Regions from separate parts of the Enterococcus innesii genome, predicted to be linked through region 2. Evidence: predicted binding sites of a transcription regulator. Region 2 holds the regulator's gene; each other region holds the start of a gene.
The links. Region 2 encodes NrdR, which represses ribonucleotide reductase genes. Its sites were predicted from a motif close to ACACNATATATNGTGT; they were not measured.
Positions count from the first base shown of each region.

Region 1 (11,030 bases), 1.0 Mb from region 2:
AGGCTTTCTTTGTGCAAGTAACCCGATCAAAGCCAAAATCATTAGCAACACAGCAGTATTTCTGAATTGGTTCATTACTAAAATTGCCATTCAATTTATTCCTCGCTCCATCAATTTATTTTGTTTGCATCGTTTCAAGAAATGTTTCTAGTTTTCCTTGGATCTCTTCTTTACTCATAATATTTTGAATGCCTATGACTTCATAAGGTTTGTTTTGAAAATCAGGTTCCGCTGCGATATCTGCCATACTCATAAAGGCATCGCCGGTAAAACCAATGAGAACGTCTAGATTTCCATGAATCGTTTCAATGGGATAGCCGTTTTCTTCAATCACTGATTTTACTTTTATGTGAAGCAGCGTTGAACTTCCCATCCCCGCACGACATGCAACCGCTATCAAAAATTTCTTGCCATTACTCGCCTTAGGTTTTGCATCTGATTGGATCGATGCATCATTTTTCTTTTTTTGAAAGAATCCCATCTTAACTCCTCGTTTCTTCTAATAGTTGTATAAATGCTTCTGGTGTCTCCACATTTGCTAAACGATCAATGATACTGTCCCTTGCTAAAACTTCTGCTAACTCACCCATCAGCTCCAAATGACTGGTCGGGTCTATCGCTGCCAAACAGAAAATGACTTTCACTGGATCATTGGGCGAACCAAATGAGATGGGGGTATTTAATGTCATCGCACTTAGTCCTAAGCGACAAACCCCATCTTCTGATCGGGCATGCGCCAAAGCAAATCCAGGCATAAGCACGATATACGGCCCGGCATCTAAGACGGATTGAATCATCGCTTCGACATACTGTTTTGTAACGTTGCCATTCCTCAATAACGGCTGGGCAGCTTTTTTGATTGCTTCTTGCCAGCTGGTACTCTCTTGCTGAAGTAAAATGTTTTCTTTTGTTAATAATGTAGTTTGCAAACGACAATTTCCTTTCTAAAAAAATTTCTTTAGGTCTTAGTAAAGAATTTCTCGAGATAATTCCTATACACACACTATAAGTGAAAAGTTTCGGCCTGAATAGACGATTTTAGACCACATGTTTGTACACGCTCCCAGATTAAGTGAACTGCTCTTCTCAAAAAGACCAGGTATACTGGCTATTTTTTTTATTTGCCTCCAGTTTTTCTCGATAACCTTCTTGAGCAGTTCACAAAACTTATTCTATCAAGGAAAAAGTGAACCAAAAATGGACAGATCTTTTGCTTGCATCCACAAAAAAAGAAGCTCTTAAATAAACTAAGAACTTCTTAAGGCAAACACTCTATTCATGGCTATAGATCTACCGTTTTAATTGTATTTCTAGCCGTAGGTATTTTCACACGAATTTTTACTTGCAACTGCTATTTTCTACTTTGCTTCCTCATGCTTCACAGGACAACTGCTGTGGCAATCAGAACAATGATCCTTTTTCACCATACGGTAAACCACACGGCCACCATAGCCAAAGATCAGTCCGCTTAGAATTACTGTAGCAATCATTTTTCGCCTCCTACGACTTGGATCAAGGGCGCACTCCCTCGGAATGGTTTCTTCACCAGAGCAAATACCAATAGACCAGTAACGACTATTGCCGCGAAAACACCTAGCGTGAGGTGTCCGCCTTCAAAGATGACGTGTCCGAATTGGTAGACCAACAAACTGGCGCAGTACGCCAAGCCACATTGATAGCCAATGGCTAACCATGTCCACTTGCTGTCCCCCATTTCACGATGGATCGCACCGATAGCAGCAAAACAGGGGGCACATAGTAAATTAAAGACGAGGAAAGAGTATGCCGCCACAGCAGTGTAATCGCCGCGCAACACTTGCCAAATCTCCGTACCACTTTCTGACAACTCACCGGTTTGTCCGTAGAGAATCCCGAATGTGCCGATCACATTTTCTTTGGCCACCAAGCCAGTGATCGTCGCCACGGCGCCTCGCCAGGTTCCCCAGCCTAGGGGAGCAAAAAGCGGCGCCAAAAGTCGACCGAAAAAGGCCAAAATGCTTTGGTCTTCACTGACCCGCTGCAAGGCAAAGTTGTAGCTGGAGGTAAACCAGACAAAGATACAAGCTACAAAAATTATCGTACCGGCTTTTTTTACAAAAGCAACGGCTCGATCACAGGCACTTTTCAAAATCGTTGTGAGCTGCGGCAAATGATACGCTGGCAGTTCCATAATGAATGGTGCCAGATCACCTGCAAAAAGCGGCGTTTTTTTCAAGACGATCCCTGAAAAAATCACAGCACCCATGCCGACAAAATAGGCCGATGGTGCGACCCAACTATAATGAGGGAAAAAGGCTCCGGAGATCAATGCGATGATCGGCAATTTGGCAGAACAAGGCATGAAGGTCGTGACCATAACCGTCAACCGACGATCCTTTTCGTTTTCAATCGTTCGGCTTGCCATCACCCCCGGCACGCCGCAGCCTGTGGCAATCAACATAGGGATAAACGACTTGCCGGATAGACCAAATTTGCGAAACAACCGGTCCATGACAAATGCCACCCGTGCCATGTATCCACAATCCTCCAAGATAGCCAAGCAAAAAAACAACACGAAAATCTGCGGCAAAAAGCCTAAGACCGCACCGACCCCTGCCACGATGCCATCCAAAATCAATTCTTGCAGCCACTGGGCGACCCGCAGCTGTTCTAGCCAGTGCGCTGCTGTTTCGGGTATCCAGCTGCCAAATAATACATCATTGACCCAATCGGTGCCGATCGTGCCAATCGTCTGAATCGATAAATAGTAGATTCCCCACATAATGAAGGCAAAAATTGGTAGCGCCAATACGCGATGGGTCAACACGCGGTCGATTTTGTCGCTGAAGGCTAAGTGCTGATCTGTTTCCTTGATGACTGCCAGCGCCAACAATTCTTCAATGAAGCCATAGCGCTCATTAACGAGAATGGCGTCACTGCTGTCTTTAAAGATCATCTCTAAAATCGAAATCGTCTCCTGAAGGACTGCTTGCTGGGAATCAGTCAGTTTACACATTGCTTGAATCGCTTCATCTTTTTCAAAGAGTTTTAGGGCAAACCAGCGTTTTTGCTGCTGAGGGATCGTCTCTGGCAAAATCGCCATAATCTCGGTCAAGCCAGCTTCTAAACGATCATCGTAGCGGGGAGGGAGCTGTTGTGTGTTGACTGCGTGCTTCGCTGCCTCGATCATTTTGGCTAAACCACGTTGTTTCAAAGCACTGATCCCCACTACCGGAATCCCTAATCCGTAAGCCAATTTTTCGAAGTTGATCTGCAAGCCTTTTTTCTTTAATAGATCGATCATGTTGATGGCTGCCACGGTGGGAACATTCATTTCTAATAATTGCAAGGTTAAATACAGATTTCGCTCAAGATTAGTTCCGTCAATAATATTGATTACCGCATCCAGCGATGCCTCCATCAAATAATCGCGGGAAATCAGTTCTTCCGGCGTATAAGGCGACAAGGAATAGATCCCGGGCAGATCTTGGATCAACACGTGCCGGTCTTTTCGCAGTCTCCCCGCTTTACGTTCTACGGTGACACCCGGCCAATTGCCCACTGTTTGTTTGGCACCAGTCAATTGATTGAAAGTACTTGTTTTCCCGCTATTGGGATTTCCTGCTAATGCAAAGTGATAGGTCATAACGTTTCGACTCCTTTTTCGACAAAAACCAACGCTGCTTCTTGCTTTCTCAAAGACAATTCATAGCCGCGGAGCCGAATCTCCATTGGATCACCCAATGGAGCCAGTTTCACTACTTCCAAATGAACGTTTTTCGTAAGACCCATATCCATCAAACGACGGCGCAAAGCACCTTTTGCACCAATCTGATTGACCTTCCCGCTTTCACCGACTTGTAGCTGATCCAAAGAGGTAATGACGGTTTGCTGCTGGATCTCTGTGACATCGATTTGTTCCATGACCCTTGCATCTAAAGCAATCCGCGTTCCCTGGTGCAAAATGATGCCGCCTTTGCGATCTTTTTGTATCACAACGATTTCAACGCCCGTGCGAATGCCAAGATCGTTTAAATGAACCGTGATTTCTTTGGTTGTTGCGAACGAGTCGATTTTGTATGTCCCAGAAGCCCGAGTTTGCGCCATTTTCATTGGTTCTTACTCCTTTTGTGAAGTGTTGTTTTAATTAACCCACTTTAATTGAGAATGATTATCATTATAATAGAGCCATTTCCACAGGAAGTCAATCTGTTTTCGACTTAACTTTGAATCTTCCTTCACAATGGAGATTTTTTTTACTCATTTTGATTGCATATCCCCTCTAATAATTACGCAAAAACCTTGTAATTCTACGTATTTTCCGCTTTTTTCATTTGCATAAAAAACACAGAAACACTATAAATTGTGTATGTCGAATTCACAAGCACAAGATATAGTGTTTTTTCGTTGACTTTCTCCGAGACTTATTTATACTAGGTTTATAACTATTACAACTCGGAGGAAACAATTATGAATATCAAACTATTTTCTAAAAACAACTGCATGCAATGTAAAATGGCGAAACGCTTTTTAAGTGAAAATCAGATTGCCTTTGAAGAAATCAATATCGATAATGAGCCTGAAGCATTAGAATTTTTGAAAGAACAAGGATTCCAAAGTGTGCCAGTCATTACCTCTGATGCGCAAACGATCATCGGTTTCCGTCCAGATCAACTACGTCAATTAGCGAGCTAAGATTTTTCTCAATGTGATGCTTTTGAGGGATTTGTCAGTCGTCCAGACCGCAAGTCCTTTTTTATACGAACAAAACAAGAAAAGAGGTTAGCCATTTATGAGCTTGAAAGAAATCAAAGATGTCAGTTATTTCAAATTGAATAATGAGATCAACCGTCCAGTAGATGGTCAAATTCCATTAAATAAAGACAAAGAAGCCCTAGCGGCATTCTTTAAAGAAAACGTTGAACCAAACACCTTAACCTTTGCGACTGCAATGGACAAAATCAATTATTTGATTGAAAATGATTATTTAGAAGAAGAATTTATCAAAAAGTACCGTCCTGCTTTTATTGAGGACTTGTATCAATTCTTAGACGAGCAACACTTTACTTTCAAATCATTTATGGCTGCTTACAAGTTTTATTCACAATACGCACTAAAAACCAATGATGGTACCGCGTATCTAGAACGTTACGAAGATCGGGTCGCTTTCAACGCCCTTTACTTTGCGGATGGCAATGAAGAGTTAGCCATGAGCTTGGCAGATGAAATGATCTACCAACGTTACCAACCAGCAACTCCTTCTTTCTTGAATGCAGGACGCAAACGTCGCGGTGAATTGGTTTCTTGTTTCTTGATCCAAATCACTGATGACATGAACGCGATCGGTCGTGGGATCAACTCCGCGCTGCAACTTTCACGGATCGGCGGCGGTGTCGGGATCACATTATCAAACTTGCGGGAAGCCGGCGCGCCTATCAAAGGCTACGAAGGTGCAGCAAGTGGTGTGATGCCTGTAATGAAATTGTTTGAAGATAGCTTCAGCTATTCAAACCAATTGGGTCAACGGCAAGGGGCTGGCGTGGTCTACTTGAACGTCTTCCACCCAGACATCATCAGCTTTTTATCAGCGAAAAAAGAAAATGCGGATGAAAAAATCCGTGTCAAAACCTTATCATTAGGCGTGATCGTACCTGACAAATTTTACGAATTGACGCGTAAAAATGAAGAAATGTATCTCTTTAGTCCCTACAGTGTCGAAAAAGAATATGGCGTACCCTTCTCTTATGTCGATATCACCAAGGAATACGACAACTTAGTTATGAATCCACGGATTCGCAAGACTAAAATCAGAGCCCGTGATTTAGAAAATGAAATTTCTAAATTGCAGCAAGAGTCTGGTTATCCTTATATCATCAATATCGATACCGCAAATCGCAGCAACCCAATTGATGGCAAGATCATCATGAGTAATCTTTGTTCCGAGATCCTTCAAGTCCAAGCACCATCTGAGATCAACGGCAAACAAGAATACGAGGTTTTAGGAACAGATATCAGCTGTAACTTAGGTTCCACCAATATCGTGAACTTGATGGACAGCCCTGACTTTGGGAAATCTGTTCGAGCAATGACTCGTGCCTTGACCTTCGTTACTGATGCGTCTGACATTGACGTGGTACCATCGATCCAAAATGGGAATGCCTTGAACCACACGATCGGTTTAGGCGCAATGGGCTTGCATACCTATTTTGCAAAAAATCAAATGGAATATGGTTCACCAGAATCTCTTGAATTTACTGATCTTTATTTCATGTTGTTGAACTATTGGACATTGGTTGAAAGCAATGCCATCGCCAAAGAAAAAGGCGAAGTTTTCCATAACTTTGAAAAATCAGCTTATGCAGATGGCAGCTACTTCACCGATTATATCCAAGGTGACTACCAACCAAAATCGGAAAAAGTCAAAGCATTGTTTGAAGGCGTCTTTTTACCAACTGGTGAAGATTGGGCAGCCTTGGCACAAACCGTCAAAGAAACCGGCTTGTATCACCAAAACCGCCTAGCCGTTGCACCAAATGGTTCGATCTCTTATATCAATGATACGAGTGCCAGCATCCACCCAATCACTCGGATGATCGAAGAACGCCAAGAAAAGAAAATCGGCAAGATTTACTATCCAGCACCTTACTTGAGCAATGAGACGATCGGCTACTACAAATCAGCCTACGATATGGATATGCGCAAAGTGATCGATGTTTACGCAACTGCTCAAAAACACGTCGATCAAGGGATGAGTATGACCTTGTTTATGCGTTCAGATATTCCAGAAGGTCTTTACGAATGGAAAGAAACGACAAAACAAACCACCCGTGATTTGAACATCTTGCGTCACTACGCTTTCCACAAAGGCATCAAATCGATCTACTATGTACGGACCTTTACAGATGATGCAGAAGAGATCGGCAGCAACCAATGTGAAAGCTGTGTCATCTAATCCAACTTTTGCCTGAAAACGAACTAACCGCCTGCCCCTGCTCTTTCTTGACAGCGGGTCGGCTGTTGTCTTGATACGATTATTGGAGGAACCGACTATGGGTAAGACTTACTATGAAGCAATCAACTGGAATGAGATCGAAGATATCATCGATAAATCCACTTGGGAAAAATTAACAGAGCAATTCTGGTTAGATACGCGGATCCCTTTATCAAATGACCTTGATGATTGGCGGACGCTATCACCATTAGAAAAAACGACGGTAGGCTACGTCTTTGGCGGTTTGACCTTATTAGATACCGTTCAATCAGAAAGCGGTATGGATCAACTGCGTAAAGATGTCCGCACCCCACATGAAGAAGCGGTCTTGAACAACATCCAATTTATGGAATCTGTCCATGCAAAAAGTTATTCATCGATTTTCAGCACCTTGAATACAAAAGCGGAGATCGCTGATATTTTTGAATGGACCAACACCAATCCATATTTGCAAAAGAAAGCCGAACGAATCAATGAGATCTACAAAAATGGGACACCGTTAGAGAAAAAAATCGCCAGTGTGTTTCTAGAGACCTTCTTATTCTACTCAGGTTTCTATACACCCCTTTACTACTTAGGCAATAACAAACTAGCGAACGTAGCGGAGATCATCAAATTGATCATTCGTGACGAATCCGTTCATGGCACGTATATTGGCTACAAATTCCAATTAGGTTTCAACGAATTACCAGAAGACGAACAGCAAAAGCTGAAAGACTGGATGTACGACTTGTTGTATGAGTTGTATGAAAACGAAGAGCGTTATACCGAAGAATTATACGATGAGATCGGCTGGACCGAGGAAGTCAAAACCTTCTTGCGTTACAATGCCAATAAGGCTTTGATGAATCTAGGACAAGACCCACTTTTCCCAGACACCGCCAACGATGTCAATCCAATCGTCATGAACGGTATTTCAACTGGTACCAGCAATCACGACTTCTTCTCACAAGTTGGGAACGGGTATCTGCTCGGTTCCGTAGAAGCGATGAAAGACGATGACTACTTCATCGGACTTGATTGATTTGCTTACAAATAAACACCTTGTTTCTCGCCAATAGAGAGTGAGAAACAAGGTGTTTTTTAGTGAGCCAGCTGGTCTTTGATAAAGGTCAACGTTTCTGTCAAACAGGCCTGTGCTTGCGGCAAGCTATAATCAAATTGGTATTCGTGGGTCACTGTTTCCGAATTCCCTTTGTAAAAACGACTTGTCACGGGAATATCAAGAGCTTGCAGCTGGTTGGCAAAGGCAATGCCTTGGTCTTCAAAGGAATAGGCGTTGCCATCAGTAATATACGTTGGTGGAAAATCAGCCGTCAATTTATCCACCAGTGAGATCTCCTGCAGTTGGGGACTATCTTGCCATTCTTTTTTGCCTAATAACGACCAAGCCACCGTTTTAACAAAGAATTTCATAAAACGATCATCCGAAGAAGTTCCAACGATCTGCTTCAAATCAAGGGGGCCGCAATAGGAAATAAACCCTTTCAGGGCCGATGCAGGAATGTCTTGATCAAAGGACATTTCCTTCGCATACGCTGGATTGGTTTGCAGCGCCACATATTGCCCGGCAATTTGGGCACCTGCAGAATCTCCACCGAAGAAGAGTTGATCGAAATCAAGCATGGAGTATGCTTGGGCATCTGCTTTGATCGAGTCAACCGCTTGGGCTAACTGTTTGACCTGTCCCGGATAATGCAGACTTGGTGCCCATTCATAATTAATCGAAATCACAGCGGCTTTGGTTTCATCGACGACATAGGTCGCAAACTCTTTGACGCCTTCTTTGTCTCCCCCGACATAGCCGCCCCCATGGACCCAAAAAATGACTGGAACAGGGCCTTGTGCCTCTTTGGGATAATATAAATCAAAGGTACTGCGTTGATAATCCGATTGATACGTCAAGTCCTGTTTGACCGTCACATTCGGCAAACTTTTTTGATAAGCTGCCTCATCCTTGATGGTCACTTCTTGGTTAAACAGATGACCGATCAAAAAAGCCCCCGGTCGTGGGGAGAGTTGAAAAGCCAGAAAAACGGCAGCTAAGAGTCCGATCAGGACAATCGCCACCCACATGAAAAAGCGCAGAATTTTTTTCACGCAAAAGCTCCTTCCTTCGTTCTGTTTCAGCTTTTTCATTTAACCATGTTTTTTTAGCAAATTCAATGACAATCGCTAAAGATTAAAAAAGGATGATACCAATAGGCACCATCCTTAAAATAACATCGTTTATAATGGCAACATCATAAACAAACCAGCTGCGATCGCTGCACCGATCATTGGACCGATGATTGGTACTAACGCATAGCCCCAATCGGAAGTCCCTTTGTTTTTGATTGGTAAGATTTGGTGAGCGATCCGTGGTCCTAAGTCCCGTGCCGGGTTGATGGCATAGCCTGTTGGTCCACCAAGAGACAGTCCGATCGCTAAGATCAAGATCCCAACAACGATGGGATTTAATCCATCCGTAAAGGTATTGGCACCAAAAGCCAATAAGCCAAAGACTAAGACAAAGGTACCAATTACTTCAGTGATCGTATTCGATACTAAATTACGAACTGCAGGCCCTGTTGCAAAGGTGCCTAAAATCGCGCCTTGGTCTTTTGTTTCATCCCATAATGGCAAGTAGTTGAGCCAAACGAGGATTGCCCCTACGATCGCACCAGCAATCTGCGCCAGCATAAACGGTACAGCTAAGCTCCAAGAAAAATTCCCTGTCATCGCCATGCCTAATGTAACGGCTGGATTCAAGTGAGCAGGTCCCATGTACCCTGAAACGTAAACGGCAATCGTTACCGCCGTTGCCCAGCCCATCGCGATCACGATCCAGCCAGAGGCTTCTGCTTTACTCTTTTTCAGATTGACAGCCGCACACACGCCATCCCCTAACAAAACCAAAATAGCCGTTCCTAGAAATTCACTAAAGATCTGGGTTGTCTCATTCATCTTTTTTTCCTCCTTTTAAGGCTGTTAAATCTGATTCTGCGATCACTTGGTTCAATTCTGCTACATGGGCTGCTTTTTCTTCCTCGTCCCAGCCAAAGAAGTCGGTCATAGCTGCAACGACGCCGGCTTTGACTTCATCTAAGGTATCTCGCATAAATAGGATATGGTTGGTCCGACGCAATAGATAATCGACAGGCGTCAGAACCATTTCTTCATGCAAGGAATAGTTCAAGGCAGTGCTTTCTTTTTCATCTAAGCCCTCAAACTTCGTCTTGTAGTTCAACACTTGGGGAAGATTCGACCCATAAAGATGAGCCAAATACGTCGCATCTGCTTCATTGAACCCAGCGGCTTGCGCTTGGTCAGCCAGCTTCGCTAATTCTTCCTCTACATTGGCTGCATCAAGCTCCCCACCAGAAACTGGGTACGTGGTTGAATCCACTAACTCGAAGGAAGCACCGCTTTCTTGAAGCAATTCATTGATCCGTTTGACTGCTCCTTCCGCCATCAAACGATAGTCGGTGATTTTTCCGCCTGCCAACGTCAATAGTCCGTCTTTTGAGCGTTCCAAACTGCTGCCGCGAGAAACTTGCGATGGATCCACTTTGCTGGCTTCTACTCGTTCTTGCGCTTGTTTTACAGCTTTTTCTACAACTGGTCGCTGCCGCTCATCTGCAAGATATTCTTTGACGCTTTCAACGATCTGCTCAAAGCTTTCATCCGATAGTTTGCCTTTACCGCCGCCATTGTAATCCGAACCACCATTATTCGTAATCAATGGACGTAGACCAGCCCAGCTCGCTTCGATATCATCAAGGGTGATTTGTGCATGTGGAAAGCGTTCATTCACGATGGTCAGTAGATAATCGACATCTTCTTGTGTGACCGTCGGATGGGCAAAATCGCCTGTATAGTCCGTATCGGTTGTGCCAAAATAGGTCTTGTTTTCTCTTGGAACCACGAAAACCATCCGACCATCATTTTTCCCATTATCAAAATAGGTTGGTTGCGGCACTTTTAGTTTTTCCCGATCGACCACTAAATGGACACCTTTCGTCGGACGCATTTGTGGCGGCAGCTCATCATTCTTGTCTAATTGACGAACGATGTCTGA
Region 1 covers NZ_AP025635.1:2,701,412-2,712,441, reverse strand. The annotation lists gene ENLAB_RS12665 (PTS ascorbate transporter subunit IIC) at 1-90, opposite strand, end outside; gene ENLAB_RS12660 (PTS sugar transporter subunit IIB) at 116-481, opposite strand; gene ENLAB_RS12655 (PTS sugar transporter subunit IIA) at 483-929, opposite strand; gene ENLAB_RS12650 (hypothetical protein) at 1,359-1,490, opposite strand; gene feoB (ferrous iron transport protein B) at 1,487-3,625, opposite strand; gene ENLAB_RS12640 (FeoA family protein) at 3,622-4,092, opposite strand; gene nrdH (glutaredoxin-like protein NrdH) at 4,450-4,674, shown strand; gene nrdE (class 1b ribonucleoside-diphosphate reductase subunit alpha) at 4,772-6,931, shown strand; gene nrdF (class 1b ribonucleoside-diphosphate reductase subunit beta) at 7,029-7,994, shown strand; gene ENLAB_RS12620 (alpha/beta hydrolase) at 8,054-9,109, opposite strand; gene ENLAB_RS12615 (MIP/aquaporin family protein) at 9,200-9,916, opposite strand; gene glpO (type 1 glycerol-3-phosphate oxidase) at 9,909-11,030, opposite strand, start outside.
Region 1: a site for NrdR is predicted at 4,333-4,348, ahead of nrdH (glutaredoxin-like protein NrdH). Genes of this name have one in related genera too.

Region 2 (11,030 bases):
ATTTGGATCTCTTGTGTCAAGTAACGAATACGCTCCATAATACGTTTGGCTTTCAATGGTTCGGATTCGCCGCGTTGCGTTACCGAAAGATGCTCTTCCAACTCATGCATGGTAAAATTCGAGGTGAAGAACGTCGGGAGTTGCTCTTGCATTCGGTATTGCAGAATCACACCGAAGACTTCATCACGAATCCAACTACTCATCGCATCCGCACCGATATCATCCATCATTAAGATTGGGGCTTTTTTCACTGCATTCAGCTTATCCCCCACCTGATCTTTGCCGATTGCTTGTTTCATCTCTACTGCAAATGTCGGGAAGTGAACCAATGTCGTCGTATAGCCTGCCTCCGCTAAATCTCTGGCGATCGCGCCAAGCAGATAGGTTTTTCCGATCCCAAAACTCCCCACAAAGTACAGTCCTTTATGAAACTCCTGTGGATTGGCTGTCAACTCACTAATAAAATCAACGGCAGCTGCGATGGCCTCCATTCGGCCAGGCGTTTGCTGATAATCTGCAAAACTTGCTTCTTGTATATCTTTAGGCATATCCATCGCTTTGATGCGACTGCGGATCTCTTCTTGCTTCTGATATGCCAGTAGTTCTTTCGTTGGTACATAGGTGACGTCAATAAAATGAAAATTTAACGCTAAGCGCGGCTCATAGCCCGGTGCGATCATGGATGGATCATTGATGCGGAATTTCCGCTTTTCTTGGACGAACTCATACAGTTTCGCATAGCTTTTTTGAATATCTGCTTCGGTCAATACCTCTTCATTTTCGGCAATAAACGCTTTAACATCAGGATCTTGTAAAACCTCTGCCATCATTGCTGAAAACTGATCACGGTAATTGCGTTTATCCAATAGTTTTCCTAAGTTTTTCCCTACATCTTCCATTACTTGTCACCAGCTTTCTTATGCAAGTAGTTTTGCAGTTTTTTATCTAATTCTGCTTGTCGCTCTGGTGTTAATGCTGTCTCTTCCACTGGTTTTTCAGCCCAAGAAGGCAGCTTTTCTTCGCGAATGATTTTTTTTCCGTTGGTTTGTGGTCGGCTGCGCTTTTCCTTGGCACTTCGAACAAGACTCCGGACATGTTTGATCGCATCTTCTGCCGTACCGATTTTTAATTCTGACCACTGAGCGGCAATATTATTTACATAATTTCCTGACAAAGCGGCGTTGTTTTGGACTACCAAAACGTAATGAACCAAAACATTGATCACACTATTCGGTAATGGTGATCGTTCGACAAGGCTTTTGATCAACCATTGTTCTGAATCTGTCATAAAACTGTTTTTCTCCGCTTTGATCGCTTTTAAAAAGGCGATTGGCGCATTGTTTTCACTTTCTTGAATCAATAATACATCATTTTCTGAAAAACCATTCTGCTTTAGTGTATTGAAGCGGCGTAATTGGCTTTCTGCTTGAGGATCTTCCCTTTTTGTTGTTTTCGTGAAGGTCTGCCGCGATTTTTTCATGATCGCTTGCTCCAGCTTCTTCTGATCGATCTCGCCTGTTGTCAAAGAAACATTGTCCGCCATCAAATCCAACAATTCCAACACATCATAGCCGTATAAAGAATGGTATAGAACTAACTTTTGTCGAAAACTTGGCGTGAAATTAGCGGCACGGATATACCGGCGCTGCGCTTCATATAAAAGAAAGTCCCAATCCAACTGCTTTTCGTCAAGCACCAAGTTCGCATTGGTTTCCTGAAAAGAATCACTGACTGCCTGTAGCGTTTCTTCCTGGGAAGCAAAACGAGCGGTATTTAACCCATAAGCGGCTGAGAAGGATTGAGTCACTTCCTGATAATCGGTTAAAGAACATTGTTTTGGTTGATACAGCTTGACCAGTTGATTAAATTTACGCTCCCCGACTCTTTCCAACAAAAGATAAGCATACAATTCATCTTGAAAAAACGCTGCTGGATGAACCGGTTCTTGCAACCAATACAGATACGAGCACCCGTTTTGAGCATCTGCTTTCTCATACGACTTTAGCAAGCCGATGCCCTCTAAGTTTTGCTTGGCTTTTATGAAGCGAGGCATTCCGGCATTCATGGCATTCAAGATATCTAAATGCACCGTCGTTATCGCCTCCTCACCATAAAAGGTTTGGGCTTGGACATCACTTGCGAGTGTCAAATACAATGCTAAAGCATCACTTTCAATAATTGGTTGATACAAATAAATGAGGGCGTCTTTTCCTTCCGTTGTAAGTGGACGGCTTTTAAACACTTTGTACGTTTGATTCGGTAAACTATTGCCCACTTGCTGTCCCCCTCTATTCTTGTGGTTCTTTCGCTTTCTCGACAATGTCTTGCAGTTCTTTTAAGAAAACTGACATGTCTTTAAATTGCCGATACACACTGGCGAAACGAATATACGCGATCTCATCTAAATCAACTAAATCTTCCATCACATATTCACCAATTTGCGTAGTTGAAATTTCGTTTTCTCCAAGAGCACGAACACGGCTTTCAACATGATCGACGATCGTTTCCATCTGATCCATTGTCACTGGTCGTTTTTCAGCAGAACGAATCAAGCCCCGTAAAATTTTTTCTCGGTTAAATTCTTCACGGGCACCATTTTTCTTGATTACAAGAAGGGGTGCCTCTTCAATACGTTCAAATGTTGTAAAGCGATAGCCGCAATTTTCGCATTCACGACGACGGCGAATCACACGTCCATCATCGGCTTGTCGACTATCAACTACCCTCGAATTGTTATGATGACATTTTGGACATTGCATAGTTCCACCTCATTTTCTCTCTTATGCGCTTACGTTTTCACGTAAAGTCATCGATTTCTATGATTAATTATAACATGAAATCCATTGGTACAATAGCCAAAGTGGTTTATTCTGTTCATTTAATACAAAATTTAAATAATGTTATAACTGTTGTTTTTTTCAATGTAAAAAAACGACAGAAATCTTTCTGCCGTTTCATTTCGTTATTTATCTTTCATTTGCAGCAAAGAAACAAACTCATGCAAATTCTCCGGCTGCTCCAACTGCTGATTACACTGTTGACTATCACGGCAAATATAATTTCCGCGTTTCGTATACGTCCCATCGCCGTTGCTCTTGGTCAAAGAAAGAAACATTGACACATTTCCTTCCTGCTGGCACAAGGGACAAATTCCTTTTTTGACTTCCGTTGACACATGACCGTGAAGCCCTGTAAACCCTTGTTCAGTGGCTATGATCATAAACTTACTTTGACTACCGATATCATCCCAGGCAAGATAAGTGGTTTCCTTCAAATCCACGGAAGCAAAATCAGGTACTTTCAGTTTTTTTACTTTCCGAAACATTTTTTCAATTTGCTTCGTTGTCGGCACCTGAAAGGGGCGAACGTATTCTTTAAGTTCAGCTAACAGCTCGTTACTCCGGCTGATCGTCATTCCTGGTTGGAAGAAAGCAGTTAAAATGGCTCGGGGTGCGGTTTCTTCTTCAGGAAAAAATTGTTCTATGGCGTCTTTTGTCATCGTTTCAACCGTTTTGATCGTTCGAGGATCATTGACCGATTGATACGTTCGTACTAATTGGTATACTTGGTGTTTAATCGCATGAAATTGGTAAGGTTCAATCATTGAAAAGCCTTCTTTCTATTTTCTCATTTATTCTCGCGGCTGTTCTACTTTCTTGACAGTCGTACACAATGCATAAATAAGCATTTGATGACCACCTCCCAATTTCTCTGCTTCTCGCTATGCGATCTTAATGGATTATAATGAGATGTTGAGCAATTGTCAACTGAGCAGTAGTCTCTTGACTCTTCATCCACTCTGGTTAACCAAAAAATGCCTCGTCTAGAAGACGAAGGCATCCGTGTTCAGTTATAATTTATCTTCAATTCCAGTATAATGTTTCAGCTGGTCTGCATCTCGACGATCGGCAGAAGAAATTTTATTGGCATCAGGATTTTCGGCTCGCAACAATTCTTCACTGCTGACATTTTCTGGGGTAGTTCGATCATTGCGGGCATCGCGCTCGTCATTTTGATCTTCTAATTCGTTGACTCTTTTTTGATCGTGCTCTTTCTTGATCTGTCCTTCGTGTGCTTGTTCTTTCCCAGAATGGGCAAGTTCTTCATTATTGGTCCATTCACCGATTTTTTCTTTAGCCTTGCCAACGATCACATCTTTTTCGTCTTTAAAAGTACCCATAGTTTTCATCCCTCCTGTATAGTTTCATCATAACAAGCATTCTGAATTCTGACAAAAGATATGAATGCGATACCAACCGACCAGCGAAATTTGGAAGGATGTGTTATAATAGCAGGTATTATTTTCTGAATATTCTTATAAATGGAGGTGAAGAACCTAATTAGGTTCAATTATCGATGACAGTCCTTGATTTTCAACAGGTTTCATTCATTCGCAACCAGCAATTTTTATTAGAAACTATCAATTGGCAAGTGAAAAAAAATGAACATTGGGCGATTTTAGGCCTGAATGGCGCAGGCAAAAGCTTACTATTGCAACTGATAACAGGAACCTTATGGCCTTCTTCTGGTCAACGAACAGTCCTAGGTGAACGATATGGCAAAACATCTGTCCCGGATCTTCAACGGCGCATCGGTTGGGTTAGTTCCGCTTTACAAAATAAATTTTATGGACGAGATCTTACTGAAGAGATCGTTCTATCTGGGCTTTATTCCAGTATTGGTCTTTATGAAACTTATGATGAAAACCAATTAGACCAAGCAAAAGCGCTTTTGGCTGACTTGGGTCTGACTCATCTGATCCATCGTTCCTATCACGTCCTTTCTCAAGGAGAAAAACAATTTGTCATGATTGCACGTGCCATGATGGCACAACCAGAGATCCTGATTTTGGACGAACCTTGTACGGGTCTTGATTTATTTGCGCGAGAAGAACTGTTAGCACGATTGGAGGCTTTTTCAAAGCTGACAAATACACCCACCATTCTTTACGTTACCCATCATACAGAAGAGTTGCTACCGATTTTCACTCATTTGCTGATGCTAAAAAACGGCAAGGTCCATGCTGCAGGTAAACGAGAGGCCATTTTTACTGAGGAGGTTCTCACTACTTTTTATGATCAGCCGATCCTTCTTCACCCCTTCACAGGTGACCGAATCATTGTGACACCCAAGTAAGAGGTACGCATCAATGCATGGTAAACATTAGACACACAATGATTTTTGCCACAAGTCAACTTTTTTCAGAAACGATAGTTCTTTGTAGGATTACGAAGATTTGCTGTTGTACAAAAAAAGACAGCAGGTTTCCTTTGGTGAAAGGGAACCTGCTGCTTTATCTATTTGTTTATAGATGCAAACCAATCATCGATCTGCTGATTGAGTTGGGCGATCGTTCCTTGATTGTCAAAGACAATATCGGCCCGTTGTTTCTTTTTCTCAATTGACAGCTGACTGTCGATTCGCTGTTGCGCTTCTTGCTCAGTCAACTGATTGCGTGCCATCAACCGCTCTTTTTGAATGGCTTCTGGCACATAAATGACTGCGGTTTGATCCATGTATTGGTCATAGTCGGCTTCATAAAGCAAAGGAATGTCAACGATCAACAATGGCACTTCCTGCTTTTTTTCTTCGATCTGAGACAAAATCTCTTGTCGAATAAAAGGAGATAACGTCTGATTCAGTATCCGGCGTTTCTCTGGATCGTTAAAAATCAAAGCACCAAGGGTTTGCCGATCTAGGTGTCCATCATCGGTCAAAATCTGCGGACCAAAGGCTTGCGTCACCGCCTGCAAGCCCTCCGTATTCGGTTCAACGACTTCTCTTGCGATGATATCAGCATCAATAATCGGTAAACCCAGTGATCGAAAATGCGCGACTGCGGTACTTTTTCCGGTGGCAATCCCCCCCGTGACTCCTAAGACAAAACTCATTTGCTGGACCTCACATGCAATTTTTGGCACTGAGGACAAAAATGTGTCCCCCGTTGGGCAACTTTGATCTTGACGATTGGTGTACCGCATCTGCCACAAGGATTGCCCGTCTGGCCATAGACATTTAATGACATTTGGAATTTCCCGGCTTCTCCTAGTGCATTGAGATAGGTACGAATGGTGGTTCCGCCTGCTTCAACAGCTCGTTCTAAGACATCGATAATTGCTTCATGCAGCACATCTACTTCAGTTGGCATTAATGAATCCGCTGGTTGCTCTGGATGGATTTTCGCTTGCCACAGCGCCTCATCTACATAAATATTGCCCAAACCAGTAACGAGCTTTTGGTCAAGCAATAACGGTTTGATGGCTTTTTTAGACCGCTTCAATCCTTGTTCAAATGCTTCTAATAAAAACAATTCAGGCTTAGGCTCAGGACCTAATTGCATGATCCCTTTATAGGCTGCGCTTTGGTCTTTATCCACTAAGGTCATACGACCAAATTTTCTTACATCATGATAATTTAACTGACTGCCATCTGTAAAATGGAAAATGACATGTGTATGTTTATCAACAATTGGTTCTGACTCAAAATATTCATACTTGCCTTCCATTCGCAAATGTGAGATCAAATCATAATCTGTCAATTTAAAAATCAGAAACTTTCCGCGTCGTTCGAATTTTTCAAAGCGTTGCCCTTTCAAAAGCGCCGAAAAGATCGGCACTTCAGGACTTTCGATGATTCGCGGCCACAGGATCTCGACCGATTCGATCGTTTTATTCAAAACAAGTTTTTCAAGTCCTTTACGGACCGTTTCAACTTCTGGTAATTCCGGCACCTCTGTTCACCTCATTTATTTAGCATCGTACCATGTTTTGCCCCAATTGCTGTCTGTCAGTAAAGGTACATGCAATGCAACGGCTTGCTCCATCACTTCTTTCACTAAAGCGTCAAGACGAGGCAATTCAGATTCAGGTACTTCAAAGACTAATTCATCGTGTACTTGCAGCAGCATCGTTGCTGCTAATTTTTCTTCTTTCAAACGTTTCGCCAGATCGATCATGGCAATTTTTAAGATATCCGCCGCACTGCCTTGAATCGGTGTATTGATGGCAGTTCTTTCGGCAAAAGTTCGAATATTGAAATTGCGCGAATTGATATCAGGTAGGTAACGACGGCGATGATACAAAGTTTCAACGTACCCTTTGTCCTTCGCCTCACGAACGACATCCTCCATATACGTTTTCACCCCAGGATACTTTTCAAAATACGTATCGATGTATTGTTGGGCGGCTTTTCTGGTGATTCCTAGATTCTGGGATAAGCCATAATCAGAAATACCATAAACGATACCGAAGTTGACTGCTTTGGCTTGACGACGCATATTTGGTGTCACATCTTCTGCTTTTTCGATACCAAAGACTCGCATCGCTGTGCTTGAGTGGATATCTTGACCTTCGATAAAGGCTTCTTTCAAATGGGTATCATCTGAAATATGTGCCAACACCCGTAATTCGATTTGAGAGTAGTCAGAAGAATAGATCACCCAATCAGCTTCGCGTGGCACAAAGGCTTCGCGGATCTTTCGACCTTCTTCTAAACGAATCGGAATGTTTTGTAAGTTTGGATCGACAGAACTTAAACGACCAGTTTGGGTCAAGGTTTGCACATATCGCGTATGGACTTTGCCATCTCCTTGGATCACTTTTAATAAGCCTTCTACATAGGTTGATTGGATCTTAGCGATTTGACGATAAGTCAAAATGTCTTCAACGATTGGTGCTTGCTCTTTTAGTTGTTCTAACACATCGACTGCGGTCGAATAGCCAGTTTTGGTTTTTTTGATAACTGGTAAGCCCATTTTTTCAAATAAAATCACACCCAATTGTTTCGGTGAGTTTAAGTTGAAGGTTTCACCTGCTTCGGCATAGATTTTTTCTTCAATTTCATGCAACCGTTGCGCAAATTCGCCCTTCATCTGATGCAAGCGAGACGCATCAACTTTGATTCCAGTGATCTCCATCTCAGCTAAAATCATTGATAAAGGCAATTCCATTTCTTCAAATAGCGCTGTTTGATTCTTCGCTGCCAATTCTTCTGTAAGTTTTGGGGTTAGGTTTGTAATCGCCGCTACTTTACGGGCTAAATGAGCAAAGAAGTCTTCCTCATCCGCCGGCAGCCCTTTTTTCGCGCCTTTTCCATAAATCGCTTCATCCGATTGGATCGCATCATAGCCATAGTGAGCGGCAACACCTGCGATGTCATTATTCGTATCATTCGTGTCTAAAAGATAAGCTGCCAATAAAACATCAAAAGCGATTCCTTTTGGTGCTGTCGTGTACCGATTTAACGCCACGTACGTGCGTTTGGCATCATAGACGAATTTTTTACGTTTCTCGTCTTTTAACCAATCGGTAAAGACTGGACTTTCAAACAATTCTTCACGATTGCTGACATAAATTTTTTCTTGATTGCCCCAAGCAACACCGACGATGTCTTCCAAATGATAGTTATCCCCCATCATCTCGACATACAATGCTGTGTCTCCCTGGAACATATCCTCTGTTACTTCTTCAACGACCGAAAACAAAATGTCTTCCATCTCAACTGGTTCAGCTGTAATCTGCAGCTTATCTAAGAAGCTATTAAAGTTCATTTCTTGGTAGAATGGCACCAATTTCTCTAAATCTTTGCCTTCATATTTGAGTTTGTCAACATCGACCTCAATGGGCGCATCCACATCGATGGTTGCTAATTGTTTTGAAAGAAAGGCGATCTCACGATCATTGATCAAGTTTTCTTTCATCTTGCTTTTTTTCATTTCATCGATGTGTTCATAGATCCCCTCAACAGAGCCATATTCTTTCAATAGCTTGATGGCTGTCTTCTCACCAATTTTGGTGACGCCGGGAATATTATCGGAAGCATCGCCAGCTAGTCCTTTCATGTCGATGATTTGTAAGGGCGTTAGGCCGTCATATTTTTCAGCCACATGAGCGGGCGTATAACTTTCAATTTCGCTAACTCCTTTGACCGTAATGTCAACTTTCACGTGCTCCGTTGCCAGCTGGGTCAAATCGCGATCGCCAGATAAAACGACGACATCAAATAGCTCTTTATCGACTTTATTTGCCAATGTGCCAATGATATCATCGGCTTCATAGTTATCTAATTCGTAGTATTGAACACCTAACGCGTTGATCAATTCGCGAATGTAAGGCATTTGTTCTTTAAATTCCCCAGGGGTTTTTGAACGTCCACCTTTATAATCTTCATACATCGCTGTCCTGAAGGTGGTTTTTCCAGCATCAAAAGCCACTAAAACATGTGTTGGCTGTTCTTTTGCCATCACATTTTCAAACATAGTATGAAACGCATAGATGGCATTTGTGTGCAGCCCATTGGCATTTTTAAACCGTTCTAATGAATTATGCAACGCAAAAAACGCACGGAAAGCCACACTATTCCCATCAACGAGTAGTAATTTATTTTTTGGCATTTGATTACTCCTTTTCTCAAAAAGTTCCTCTTTATTCTATCAAAGAACGGGCACAAAAGCGATGAATTGCTTTGTTTTCTCTCTCATTTTATACAAAAAAAAAGGCGAGTTTCCTCGCACTTTTTTTAGTTGTTTTTTCCAAAGATTCGCAATAACGCAAGGAATAAGTTGATAAAATCTAAATACAGTTGTAGTGCCATGAAAACGGCCACTCCAGTATTTGCGCCACCATTCGTTGCGAAGTATACATTGCGGATTTGTTGATTGTCATAAGCGGTGATTCCCATAAAGACAAAGACGGTCACGATCGATAAAAAGAAATCAACCGGTTGACTGCGTAAAATAAATACATTCAAGAGCGTCGAGATGATGATCCCGATCAACAGACCATAGCCGATACGTCCAACCACACTTAGATCCCGTTTGGTCATGATCCCAAATGCTGACATGACACCAAAAGTGACAGCTGCGGAAACAAATGCCCCCACGATCGATCCAAAGTCATAGATCATCAGTGTCACAGACAAGGTCAATCCATTCAAGAGCGAATAGACTAAAAAGCCAGCAACGGTCAAGGACGGATTTTTCTGCGCCTTCACACCTAATACAATAACTAGAATGATCTGTAAGATCCAAAGACCGGTAAATCCTAGCGGAAAATTGTCGATAAATTGCAGGGTTTGCGCTTTGAAGACTTCCCCAAAAATATAGGCCGAGATCGCACTGATCGCAAGCCCAACGCCGAAGAATAAATACACTTTTGAATAAAAGCGATTTAAGCCTTGGGCTTGGACAGTTTCATTGTTTAAATTATTCATCTTGTTGTTCCTCCTCATTTTCTGCTACTGCTTTTGGCGGCTGGACCATGACCACAGCATCTAAAATACGATGATCTTCTGTGTTGATCGCTTCAACCGAAATAGTTACCACGTCTTTCATTTTATCCACTTTGATCACTTCGAATTCAAAGGTCAACGTTTCATAATGATATACAGGTTCAATAAAGTTTACCGAAAAATTGACTACATGAGAGCCAGGACCAGGCAAATGTTTCGATACGGCACTAGTGATGATCCCCATCAACATGATGGATGGCACGATGGGACGCTGATACTCAGTTTTTTGCGTGTAGTCATGTTGTATATACAAAGGATTTGCATCATTAGTAAGCCCTAAATATAACAACAGTTGATTGTCTTCGATCGATTCTGTTAAGGATAACGAATCGCCTTCCTCGATATCTTCAATACTTTTTCCTATTTTTCGCGGTTTCCCTATATTCAAAATTTAATTCCTCCAAAAAGAATAGTTTCATCTGAGTATATTCTATCAGATGCCGACAAAAGTGCAAGTTCGCGGTGCTGCTTTTGCAAAAACTTCAAAGGTAAAAAAACTCTTGCAGCAAACACGCCACAAGAGTCTTTGATTACAATACGTTACGAGTTGTATTGCTTAATAGTTTTTCATAGGCTGTTTCAAATTTTTGCACATCGCCTGCTCCCATGAAAATCACGACAGCATTTTGATGATCCAATAGCGGAGATACGTTCTCTTCTTTGATCACAGTTCCGCCTTTTTGAATTTTATTGCCTAGATCTTCAATTTTAACATCTCCTCGTGATTCACGAGCAGATCCAAA
Region 2 covers NZ_AP025635.1:207,668-218,697, forward strand. The annotation lists gene dnaI (primosomal protein DnaI) at 1-899, opposite strand, end outside; gene ENLAB_RS01050 (replication initiation and membrane attachment family protein) at 899-2,275, opposite strand; gene nrdR (transcriptional regulator NrdR) at 2,289-2,759, opposite strand; gene ENLAB_RS01060 (FusB/FusC family EF-G-binding protein) at 2,963-3,604, opposite strand; gene ENLAB_RS01065 (hypothetical protein) at 3,851-4,180, opposite strand; gene ENLAB_RS01070 (ABC transporter ATP-binding protein) at 4,357-5,136, shown strand; gene coaE (dephospho-CoA kinase) at 5,298-5,891, opposite strand; gene mutM (DNA-formamidopyrimidine glycosylase) at 5,888-6,730, opposite strand; gene polA (DNA polymerase I) at 6,746-9,391, opposite strand; gene ENLAB_RS01090 (Bax inhibitor-1/YccA family protein) at 9,517-10,209, opposite strand; gene ENLAB_RS01095 (MaoC family dehydratase) at 10,202-10,675, opposite strand; gene murC (UDP-N-acetylmuramate--L-alanine ligase) at 10,818-11,030, opposite strand, start outside.

Region 3 (11,030 bases), 1.1 Mb from region 2:
CCTTAACTGTGATATAGTTGATGGTCTCAGACAATGCATCTCCTTGTGTTAATGCTTTGTCCTCTGGCAGATAGAAAAATTCATTTAACCGTGCAAAGGCAACTTTATCTAAGCTGTATTGAACAAAAATCACGTTAAATATTGCAACAGGCGTATAGATTCGATCCACATAAATAATCAGTGCTGCTAAACCGCCCAAGCTGACTGTAATCTGATTTGTGAATGCCAATACCACAATTGCGACTTTGATCAATGCGACTAAAACTGCAAAAAAACCAAAGAAAAACTCATGGATCATCGTCATTTTCGTCAAACGTTCTGTTGTGTCAGCAGACATATTTTTATATTGTGCGATCTCTTTTTCAAACCGCTTATTGATCCGAAACGTGACCATTTCCGTTAATCCGCGGATAAAGGTGCTGTTCATGGCTTCTTCTGAAACTAGCGCACGTTCTTTGAGAGAGCGTAAAACTTTCAAAAGCAAATTGGTCACGATAAACACCACTAGATAGCCCACAAGGATCGCTGGAATCAACCTTTTATCGATCATAGCAATAAAAGCTAAGTTAAACAGTGTTTCGGGAAGCAATTCTTTAAACAAGCGTCCATAAAAATTCAAATGGATATTTCTGCCCGCCGCTGCTCCCGCTTCAGTTTTCTGTAAGAGTGCTCCAGAGCCAATCTGCAAGTACTCAGAATAGGCAATCTTGCTGATTTTCACTAAAGCTTGTTCTTTGAGATAGAAATACATGCTGTTGTGCAATTTCGTTTTGGGTTTCTGCTCGAGATAGGACAAAAGCGGTACCAATACAAGCGTTAACCCATAGATAAAAATAACTGACCAATCAAATGTCTTGCCAAATGAATCGAGTAATTTTTGAAAATAAAAGACATTCGCGGCACTCAAAAATGAGACCGCAATTCCAATCCCAATATATACCGTCAATCCTTTTTTAAAATGCCGCCATAAATCAATCGCCATCGTAAGCTCCTTTTGCTGCAGTGTTCGTGAAAAAGTCGTGAGATAAATAAAATAACAGCTTTCAAAAGTATAAACTATTTTTCGCTTAATGGAAAGAAACGTATGAAAGATAGTGAGAAACCATTCCTCGGTCATCGAGAAAAAACAAAAAAACCCCGCTCAAAGAGCGGGGCTAACGTTGTTGCCAACGATTGATTATTTGTTTAAAGCGTCTTTTGCTTGGTCAGCTAATGCAGTAAATGCTGCTGCATCGTTTACAGCCAAGTCAGCTAACATTTTGCGGTTGATGTCGATTTCAGCTAATTTCAAGCCGTGCATCAATTTTGAGTAGCTTAAGCCATTCATACGAGCCGCTGCGTTGATACGAGCGATCCACAATTTGCGGAAGTCGCGTTTCTTTTGACGACGATCGCGGTATGCGTAGTTGTATGAATTCATTACTTGTTCTTTTGCTGTTTTAAATAGAGTGTGTTTAGAACCGTAGTAACCTTTTGCTAATTTAAGCACTTTTTTACGACGTTTACGAGTTACTGTTCCACCTTTAACACGTGCCATGTATAATTCCTCCTAATATGAAAATCGATAATTGTTTGTATACGTGAAGCTTGGGTTACGCAATTATTTCATGCGTGCTAGTTGTTGACGGATACGTTTGTAATCGCCAGCTGAAACCATTGAAGCTTTACGCAATTGACGACGTTGTTTTTTTGTTTTGCCGTGGAAACGGTGACTGGTAAAGGCACGGAAGCGTTTCAATCCGCCGCCGCCAGTGCGTTTTACGCGTTTTGCTAATCCGCGGTGTGTTTTTTGTTTTGGCATAACTAATTTCCTCCTCAAAATCTTTCGTTATCTGACTTTAAACTGAAACTCAGTGAGTCATTATTTATCGTTTTTTGGTGCTAATACTAAGAACATACTGCGGCCATCCATTTTTGGCTTTTGCTCAACAGTTGCCAAATCAGCAGTTTCTTCCGCCAAACGATCTAACACTTTCTGACCAATTTCTTTATGGGTAATGGCACGGCCTTTGAAACGGATCGAAGCTTTCACTTTGTCCCCTTTTTCAAGGAATTTACGTGCATTACGCAATTTTGTGTTGAAATCATTGACGTCGATCGTTGGACTTAAACGAACCTCTTTAATGTTGATTACTTTTTGTTTCTTACGAGCTTCACGGTCTTTTTTCTGTTGCTCAAAGCGGAATTTCCCGTAATCCATAATTCTTGCTACTGGCGGCTTAGCATTTGGTGCCACCAATACCACATCAAGGTTTGCTCGTTCTGCAATTTGCAATGCTTCAGCTTTACTCTTTACACCAAGTTGTTCGCCGTTTTGATCAATCAAACGCAATTCACGTGCACGAATGCCGTCGTTTACCATCATATCCTTTGCTATGGTCATTCACCTCCGAGTTTTTTGAGAGAAAGAAAAGCTTGTCGATTCGAAATCAGACAATAAAAAAACGAGTTCTTCACGAACCCGCACGTACTCCACACAAATAAATGGTAGGAATCCTATTCTGCCCAGCGATATCTTCACTCAGGCGAGAAGCGGGTGCTTCTGCTTTTATTTCTCAACTTTTATAGTATACTGCTTTTTCCTCTTATTGTCAACAGTTTTCATGATTGTTTCAAAAAAAAAGCCGGAGCATACGCTCCGACTTTTGTGTTTCTTATTCTGCTTTCAACGCAGCCATCGTGATGTAGTTGTATGGTTGGTTGAAGTGAGGCAAGAAGAAGATATCTAATAGCTTCATCTTGTCGATCGTTACGCCTTCTTCGATCGCTAGTGAGAACATGTGGATGCCCATTGCGATTTCAGATGTACGTGACGCCATTTGTGCACCAACGATACGGCGTGTTTCTTCTTCATAGACGATGCGGATCTTAACTGTCGCATTTTCTTTCATGAAGCCTGGTTTTTGGGTATCTTCGTAATCAGAGTATTTCACTTTCATGCCATTACGTTCGGCAGCTTCGACTGACAAGCCAGTTGAAACCATGTTGTAGCCGAAGATCGAAATCCCGTTTGATCCTTGAACACCCGTTGATTCTAAAGAAGTTCCGCCGATATTATGGGCAGCGACGATCCCTGAACGTACGGCATTCGTTGCTAATGCGATATAAGTGGTTTGTTGCAAAGCATTTGAGTACACAGTTGCACAGTCACCGACTGCGTAAACATCTGCATCGCTTGTCCGTTGATGGCGGTCCACTAAGTACGCGCCGTTAGCAAACAATTCCAAATGATCTTTGCCTAGCTCGTTGTTTGGTAAGAAACCGATCGCATTGATCACTAGATCAACTGGGTATTCGCCGTTGTCTGTTACAACTGCTTCTACTTTCTCTGTTCCTTTGTATTCACGTGCTAATTCACCGAAATGCAATTCAATGCCATTGTCAGCTAAGTTTTTGTCCATATCTTCTGTGAACCATTTGTCGTAGTAGTTTGGCAATGCCCGTGTCGCTGCATCAAAAAGCAACACATTTTTACCACGGCGTTTTGCTGCTTCAGCAATTTCAACACCGATGTAACCAGCACCGATAACGGCAACGTTTTTCACGTCTTCTGAGGCTAACTCTTTATCAACCGTTTGTCCGTCTTGGAATTTTTTCAAGAAATGGATGTTTTTCAAGTCACGTCCAGGTACTTTTGGTGAAATCGGAACAGAACCAGTTGCGATGACAACTTTGTCATAAGATTCAACGATCGTTTCACCTTCACTGGTCACAGCGTGTACTTCTTTTTTCTCAAAATCGATATGGTCAACCACTGTTTCCATATGGATTTTTGCACCTTTTGCTTCAAAATCTTCACGTTTTGTATAGAACAAGCCTTCGTATGAATCGATTTGACGTCCAACCCATAAAGCAGTCCCACAACCTAGGTAGCTTAAGTTTGTATTACGGTCGATCATTACGACCTCTTGGTCTTTGTAGTTATCTAATAGTGTATTGGCAGCAGCAATCCCCGCGTGGTTTGCACCGATAATAACTGTTTTTGTCATGGAAAATTTCCTCCTTTTGTTTACATTGTCATTATAGCTCGCTTGTGAATTTGAAAACTATCAACTTTTTCGCGATTTTAAAAATTTGTGACAGTTTTCCGTTGATATACGTCACTTTCAGCGGGTTAAGTTTCTATATCAAAATTATTTTCGTCTTGCAAGTAAAAAGATTGTGAAAAAATATGTATTCAAAATCAAAGGTTTTCCTTGTTATAAAAGCATTCTGCAAACCGATTGAATAAATTTCACAATGCCCCACCGCTTTTTCGTAACTATCGCGGCATCGATTCGCCGTGTTATACTGAGAGAAAAACATACAGGATGGGATCTTGATGAAGAAAAAAATCGTATTGCCAGTACCGCCCTTATTGTCGGCATTAGAGCCACAGGATTTTTATTTAGAAGAAGAACTGCTTTTCGAAGGTGCTTTCTTCGAAGGCGGTGACTATAGCTATGATGCTTGCAAAAACCTCATCTTGAAGCAATGTCATTTCAAGAAAGTGACGATGCAAAAAACACGCTTGAGTCAATGGGAATGCCAAAATGTCCTCTTTGAGAACTGCGATTTTTCTAATCTGGAATGTTTTGGTGCCAGCTTTCATCGGGTTCACTTTAAACAGTGTAAATTGACTGGTACGAATTTTGCGGAAAGCTATTTCCGTGACTGTACCTTTGAAGATTGCGTGGCGAACTTTGCTTCTTTTAGCAATACCAATTTACGGACGATGCTGTTTCGTCAGTGCCAACTAAACGACAGTGAGTTTTATGAGATGGATTGGAAACACTTGTCGCTACAAGAAAACCAGTTGAACAATAGCAACTGGTTTCACACAAAATTAGCAACTCTAGATTTTCGGACCAATCAATTTCAAAAGATCGCGTTGTCCTTTGAACAATTGCGGGGACTAACAGTCGATCAAGAACAATCCTTGGTCATCGCCGCCGGTCTAGGTTTGGTGATCGACTAACGAATTCTGCGCCATAAAGCAATCAACATCCAGACGGATAACACTAAACTAATCAGCAAGGCAATGCCCCAACCGAAAATACTATTGGTAAAAGGCAGCGGAACATTCATGCCAAAGAAACTGGTCACGATGGAAGGCACAGTCAATAAGAGGGACCAAACAGTCAAAAACTTCATGGTATCATTCAAGTTATTGTTTAACAGATTATTGTAGGTTCCAGATAGTTGCTCTAAAATTTGAAAAGCCAGCAACGTCATTTCCACTGCCTGTTTGGCTTCGATCAGGGCATCATCCAGCTGTTCCCGCTCGTCATCATCCATCAAACGATAAATGGATAACGCTTTGATCTGCTCCAAGAGGACCGCATTTTGTTTCGTAGCAGAGACTAAAAAAACCAGTCCAACTTCCAAATCAGACATTTGCAGCAGGTTTTTATTGGTGGTTTTTTCCCGTAGTCGCTGATTCAAGCGAATCCGCTCACTATTGACTTCTTCGACTAGCGGAAAAAACGTGCCAGAAATCAAGAATAAGCTTTGAAACAAAAAATGAATGGGCGTTTGCAGCGGGTTTTGCAGGATCAAGCGCTCCATCATTGGAATCACATAACGGGTATTGTGGGAAGCAAAAGTAAAGAGTTGCTTCCTTTTTAAAATAAACGTCATCGGGCTGGTCTCAAAATGATTGTCACGCTTTTCTTGCTGAGGTACATTGAAAACCAGCAGCAATGCTTCCTCTTCGGCATCATATTCGACCCGTGCGCGTTCGTTTTTATCTAAAGAGTACGTAAGCATCTCGTCAGACAAATGATATTGTTTTTGCAGTGCCATCACGCTTTTTGCGTCTTGTTGGTCGACTTGAATCCATTCATAGTTTCCGTCATAAAAGACATGTTTGTTTTCCACAATCCATCCTCCACTCTTGCTTTCTTCTATTATAAAAGAAAACAGCCAGAAGCCCAATCAAAGGACTTTCCTGGCTGTATCGGCTATTACTTATTTACGGGCGTCTTTCAAGGCCTCTTCCACCATTGTTAAAACGGCCTGTGCCGCTTGTGGGTCTTCGACAAAATTGAATTGATCGCCATCGATCTGGATTTTTGGACTCTCATTGTATTCTTCGTACCACTGATCATAGCGTTTGTTCAACTCTTTGTAGTAGTCGTATAACGAAGGATCAAAGGTCAATTGTTCGTATTCCCGTCCGCGTTTTTCAATACGCTCCAGCATCGTTTCAAAAGAAACGCGAATATGCACCAAGAGATCTGGATGCTTTTTGTGGGCTGCATACGGCAGCTCTTCTAACATATTGGCTAACAATTCATCATAGACTTTGACTTCGGTATCGGTTGCTCGCCCAAGGTCCGCATTTAAATGGAACAACAGTGAATCCTCATAAATGGAACGGTCCAAGACGTTATTGTCGTCTTTCATGGCTTGCTTGATACTTTCAAATCGTTTATTTAAGAAATAGATTTGCAGTAAAAACGCATATTTATTTGGATCTGCATAAAATAATGGTAACACTTCATTGTCATCGATCGATTCATAAAAGGCTTGACTGCCAAAATGATTGGCGATCAATGCGGTCAAACTTGATTTACCGGCACCAATCGTTCCTGCTAATACGATCACGCTCATATCCCCCAACTCACTCATCACTAAATATTGTATGTTGCCTTTGCGATACCAACTATACAATACTATATCTTGTGCCGTCAACTGAAACTTTCGAAGCACAGATCAAGATTTTTTTCAATAAAAGTTTAAAGATTTTTGCTTTTTTTTGAAATCTCATACGGAATGCTTAACGAAAGAGCCTTCTTCTAGTAAAATAGGAAAGGATCTTTAATTAAATTGTGTTTTCGTCAGGAGATAGTTACAATTGACTGACAAACGATAAATGAATCATGTGGGGTAAGCTCCCTAGAGAAATGAGGAAAATAATGTCAATTGGTACTGGCATAGCTACAGGAAAAATCATCTTAATGGGTGAACATTCAGTTGTTTACGGTGAACCAGCAATTGCTTTCCCTTTTGCGGGAGCAAAAGTACAAGTCGAGATCACAGCAAATGAAACAAACACCTTGATTTCAAGTTACTATCACGGTCTGCTTGAAGAAGTCCCCAGCCACTTAAAAAATGTCAAAGACTTGCTGCATCGTCTGCAACAAGATTTTCACACGGGTCCTTTTGCAACCTCCATCGTCAGCACCATCCCTTCTGAACGGGGAATGGGTTCTAGCGCGGCGGTCGCTGTTGCACTGACTCGCGCTTTTTTTGATTGGATCAAAAAAGACTTTACAAAAGAAGAATTGATGACCTATGTCAACTTTTCTGAAAAAATCGCTCACGGCAATCCTAGCGGGATCGATGCTGCGGCAGCCAGTGGGACAGATGCCATTTACTTTATCAAAGGGCATCCCATCACTTCGTTTCCCCTCACGATCGACGGCTATTTGCTCGTCGCTGATACTGGCATCAAAGGGCAAACGAGAGAAGCAGTCAAAAGTGTCGCCCATCTTTTTGAAACCAGCAAGCAGCTGGCTAGTCAAGCAATCCAGCGTTTAGGGATCGAAACCAAAAAAGCTAAAGAGGCCATCATAGCCAATCAATTAGAAGTATTAGGCGAAAGCATGAACAACGCCCATCAGGCCCTGCAGCAGTTAGGGGTCAGCAATCAGCAACTGGATCAGTTGGTTTCCTTAGCATTGGCACACGGGGCTTACGGGGCAAAGCTGACCGGCGGAGGCCGGGGCGGCTGTATGATCGCACTAACCAAAACGAAGGAACAGGCTGAGAATATCAGCCGTATTTTATTGTCCGATGGCGCTCGTGCGGCATGGATACAAGGATTAGGAGTTTATGAACATGTATAAGGGAAAGGCTCGCGCCTACACGAATATCGCATTGATCAAGTATTGGGGAAAACAAGACGAAACCTTCATTTTACCGATGAACAATAGTTTGTCCCTGACCCTCGATGCCTTTTACACAGAAACAACGGTGGCTTTTTCACCCGATTTTACGCAGGATCGCTTTACGCTGGATGGCGTGGTGCAAACAGACGCTGCCACCAAAAAAGTTGCGGACTTTTTGGATCTGGTACGAAAAAAAGCGGACTGCCCGTGGTATGCCACGGTGGAAAGTCAAAACTTCGTCCCAACCGCTGCTGGACTTGCCTCTTCTGCCAGTGGATTAGCGGCATTGGCGGGTGCCTGTAGTGAAGCACTGGACTTAAACTTGTCGGAGCAAGCGTTATCCCGTTTGGCCCGTCGCGGTTCTGGTTCGGCTTGTCGGAGTATCTACGGCGGCTTTGCTGAATGGCATCAAGGCACCGATGAGACTTCTTTTGCCACCCAAGTGCCGTCGAATGGCTGGGAAGAAGAATTGAGTATGATCTTTATTTTGATCAATGCACAAGCCAAAGAAGTCTCCAGTCGTGAGGGGATGCGCCGAACCGTTGAAACCTCGAGCTTTTATCCAGGCTGGCTTTCTGCCACTGCCACCGATCTTGTGAAAATGAAACAAGCGATTGCCGAAAAAGACTTTACTGCTTTAGGTGAAACGACCGAGGCCAACGCCTTGAAAATGCATGGAACGACCTTAGCCGCCGAACCACCTTTTACTTATTGGTCTTCTGAATCTTTGCGAGCTATGGAATGTGTCCGAATGCTGCGAAAAAAAGGATTGGCTTGCTATTTCACGATGGATGCTGGTCCCAATGTCAAAGTTTTATGCCAAAAACAAGAAGAACAAACGATTTTACGTGAATTAAGTGCTCACTTTGCCTCAGAACAATTAGTAACTGCTCATGCGGGCAAAGGATTAGCCTTTTTACCGGTGGAAGAATCTTCCCCCATCAACTAAGAAGCCATTAAGAAGCCATCGATTAGGAGTGTCGAAATGATTGAACTATCCGTTCCTGGAAAACTATTTATTGCTGGTGAATACGCCGTTGTCGAACCTGGTCATCCTGCAATCATCGTTGCCGTTGACCAATTTATCACGGTCACTGTTGAAGAGGCCCGTAAAAACGGCAGCATCCAGTCTGCCCAATACAGCGACCTGCCAATTCGCTGGACGCGTCGCAAAGGCGAATTAGTCTTAGACCACCGGGATAACCCGTTCCACTATATTTTGGCAGCCATTCGTCTGACGGAAAAATATGCCCAAGAAAAAGGCATCCCCCTTTCCTTTTACGATTTAAAAGTGACCAGTGAACTGGATAACTCGAATGGTCGCAAATACGGCCTCGGTTCCAGCGGTGCCGTGACTGTTGCCACGGTCAAAGCATTGAATCTGTACTATCAAATGGAAATGGATCGGTTGACCCAATTCAAAATTGCGGCTCTTGCCCATCTCGCTGTTCAAGGCAATGGGTCGTGCGGTGATATTGCGGCCTCTTGTTATGGCGGCTGGATCGCTTTTTCAACCTTCGATCACGACTGGGTCTTAGCCAAACAAAAAGACCATACCTTAACAGAATTGATCGCTTTCGATTGGCCAGGATTATCGATCCGTCCCTTGACGGTTCCGAAATCTCTTCGACTATTGATTGGCTGGACAGGCTCTCCAGCCTCTACTTCTGATTTAGTGGATCAAGTCTATCAATCCAAAGAAGAAAAAGAAAACGCCTATGCGGCCTTTTTAGCAGCCAGCAAAGACTGCGTCAATCGATTGATCGACGGCTTCTTAAATGAAGACAGTCGCACGATCAAAAAAATGATCACGGAAAATCGAAAGCTCCTGCGGGAGTTGTCCGCACTGACTGGTGTGCCGATTGAAACTCCAGCACTTAAAAAGCTTTGTGATCTAGCAGAAAATTATTGTGGTGCAGCCAAATCTTCCGGTGCCGGCGGCGGCGATTGCGGTATCGTGATCGTTGACCAAAAAACCGGTATTTTACCATTGATGAGTGCGTGGGAAAAAGCCGAGATCACCCCCTTGCCGCTGCATGTTTACCATTACCGGGAGGACCTATCATGAATCGAAAAGATGAACATGTTTCCTTAGCAAAAGCGTTCCATAAAGAACACAGCAACGATTTTGATGCAGTTCGCTTGGTTCACCAGTCGTTTCCACAAATTGACGTGGCTGATGTGTCAATTGCGACGACTGTCTTTGACCGCTCATTTTCCAGCCCTTTTTTCATCAATGCCATGACGGGCGGCAGTGAAAAAACCTTAAAAATCAACCAAGAGTTAGCAGAGATCGCGCAAGCCTGTGAGTTGATGATGGCAACCGGCTCTGTTTCGGCTGCCTTAAAAGACCCAAGTGTCGCCGACTCTTTCCGCATCGTCCGTAAAGCCAATCCTGATGGCTTCTTATTAGCCAATATTGGTGCGGGCAGTCCCGTTGAAAATGCACAACGGGCAGTAGAACTGTTTGGCGCCGACGCCTTGCAGATCCATCTTAATGCACCACAAGAATTAGTGATGCCCGAAGGCGATCGTCAATTTAGCCAATGGCTGCCCTTATTGGAAAAAACGATTGCTTCCGTTGCCGTTCCGATTGTCGTCAAAGAGGTCGGCTTTGGGATGTCCCGTGAAACGATTCAGCAGTTACTGGCGATCGGCGTAAAAACCATTGATGTTGCTGGCAGCGGCGGCACAAGTTTTACTCAAATCGAAAATGCTCGCCGGAAAAAACGTGAATTGGCGTATCTAGATACCTTCGGCCAATCCACCGTGATTTCCTTGCTGGAAGCAAACGAGATCCAACAACCCTTTACCCGCATCGCTTCAGGCGGGGTTCGGGATGCTTACGATATCTTCAAAGCACTTTGCCTTGGTGCCGATAGCGTAGGACTATCCGCCACGATCCTCGTGCTGCTTTTGTCAAAAGGCAAAGAAGAAACGATCGCCACCTTGCAATCATGGAAGGAACAGCTACAGCTGCTCTACACTATGGCAGGACAGACAAGTACCAAAGACCTCACCAAGGTCCAGCTGATTTTTTCTGGCGCTGTCAAAGAATGGTGTGAAGCACGTCAAATTCCCTTAGCAAAGTATAGTTTGCGTTAAGCGATCCAATCGCTGACTACCTCATCGAACAAGCAAAAGCAGTACAATTCG
Region 3 covers NZ_AP025635.1:1,329,523-1,340,552, forward strand. The annotation lists gene ENLAB_RS06080 (ABC transporter ATP-binding protein) at 1-982, opposite strand, end outside; gene rplT (50S ribosomal protein L20) at 1,178-1,537, opposite strand; gene rpmI (50S ribosomal protein L35) at 1,601-1,801, opposite strand; gene infC (translation initiation factor IF-3) at 1,862-2,383, opposite strand; ribosomal protein L20 leader region at 2,431-2,554, opposite strand; gene nox (H2O-forming NADH oxidase) at 2,655-3,989, opposite strand; gene ENLAB_RS06105 (pentapeptide repeat-containing protein) at 4,322-4,957, shown strand; gene ENLAB_RS06110 (magnesium transporter CorA family protein) at 4,954-5,859, opposite strand; gene ENLAB_RS06115 (deoxynucleoside kinase) at 5,950-6,594, opposite strand; gene mvk (mevalonate kinase) at 6,900-7,832, shown strand; gene mvaD (diphosphomevalonate decarboxylase) at 7,825-8,823, shown strand; gene ENLAB_RS06130 (phosphomevalonate kinase) at 8,860-9,942, shown strand; gene fni (type 2 isopentenyl-diphosphate Delta-isomerase) at 9,939-10,979, shown strand.
Region 3: a site for NrdR is predicted at 6,654-6,669, ahead of ENLAB_RS06115 (deoxynucleoside kinase). Genes of this name have one in related genera too.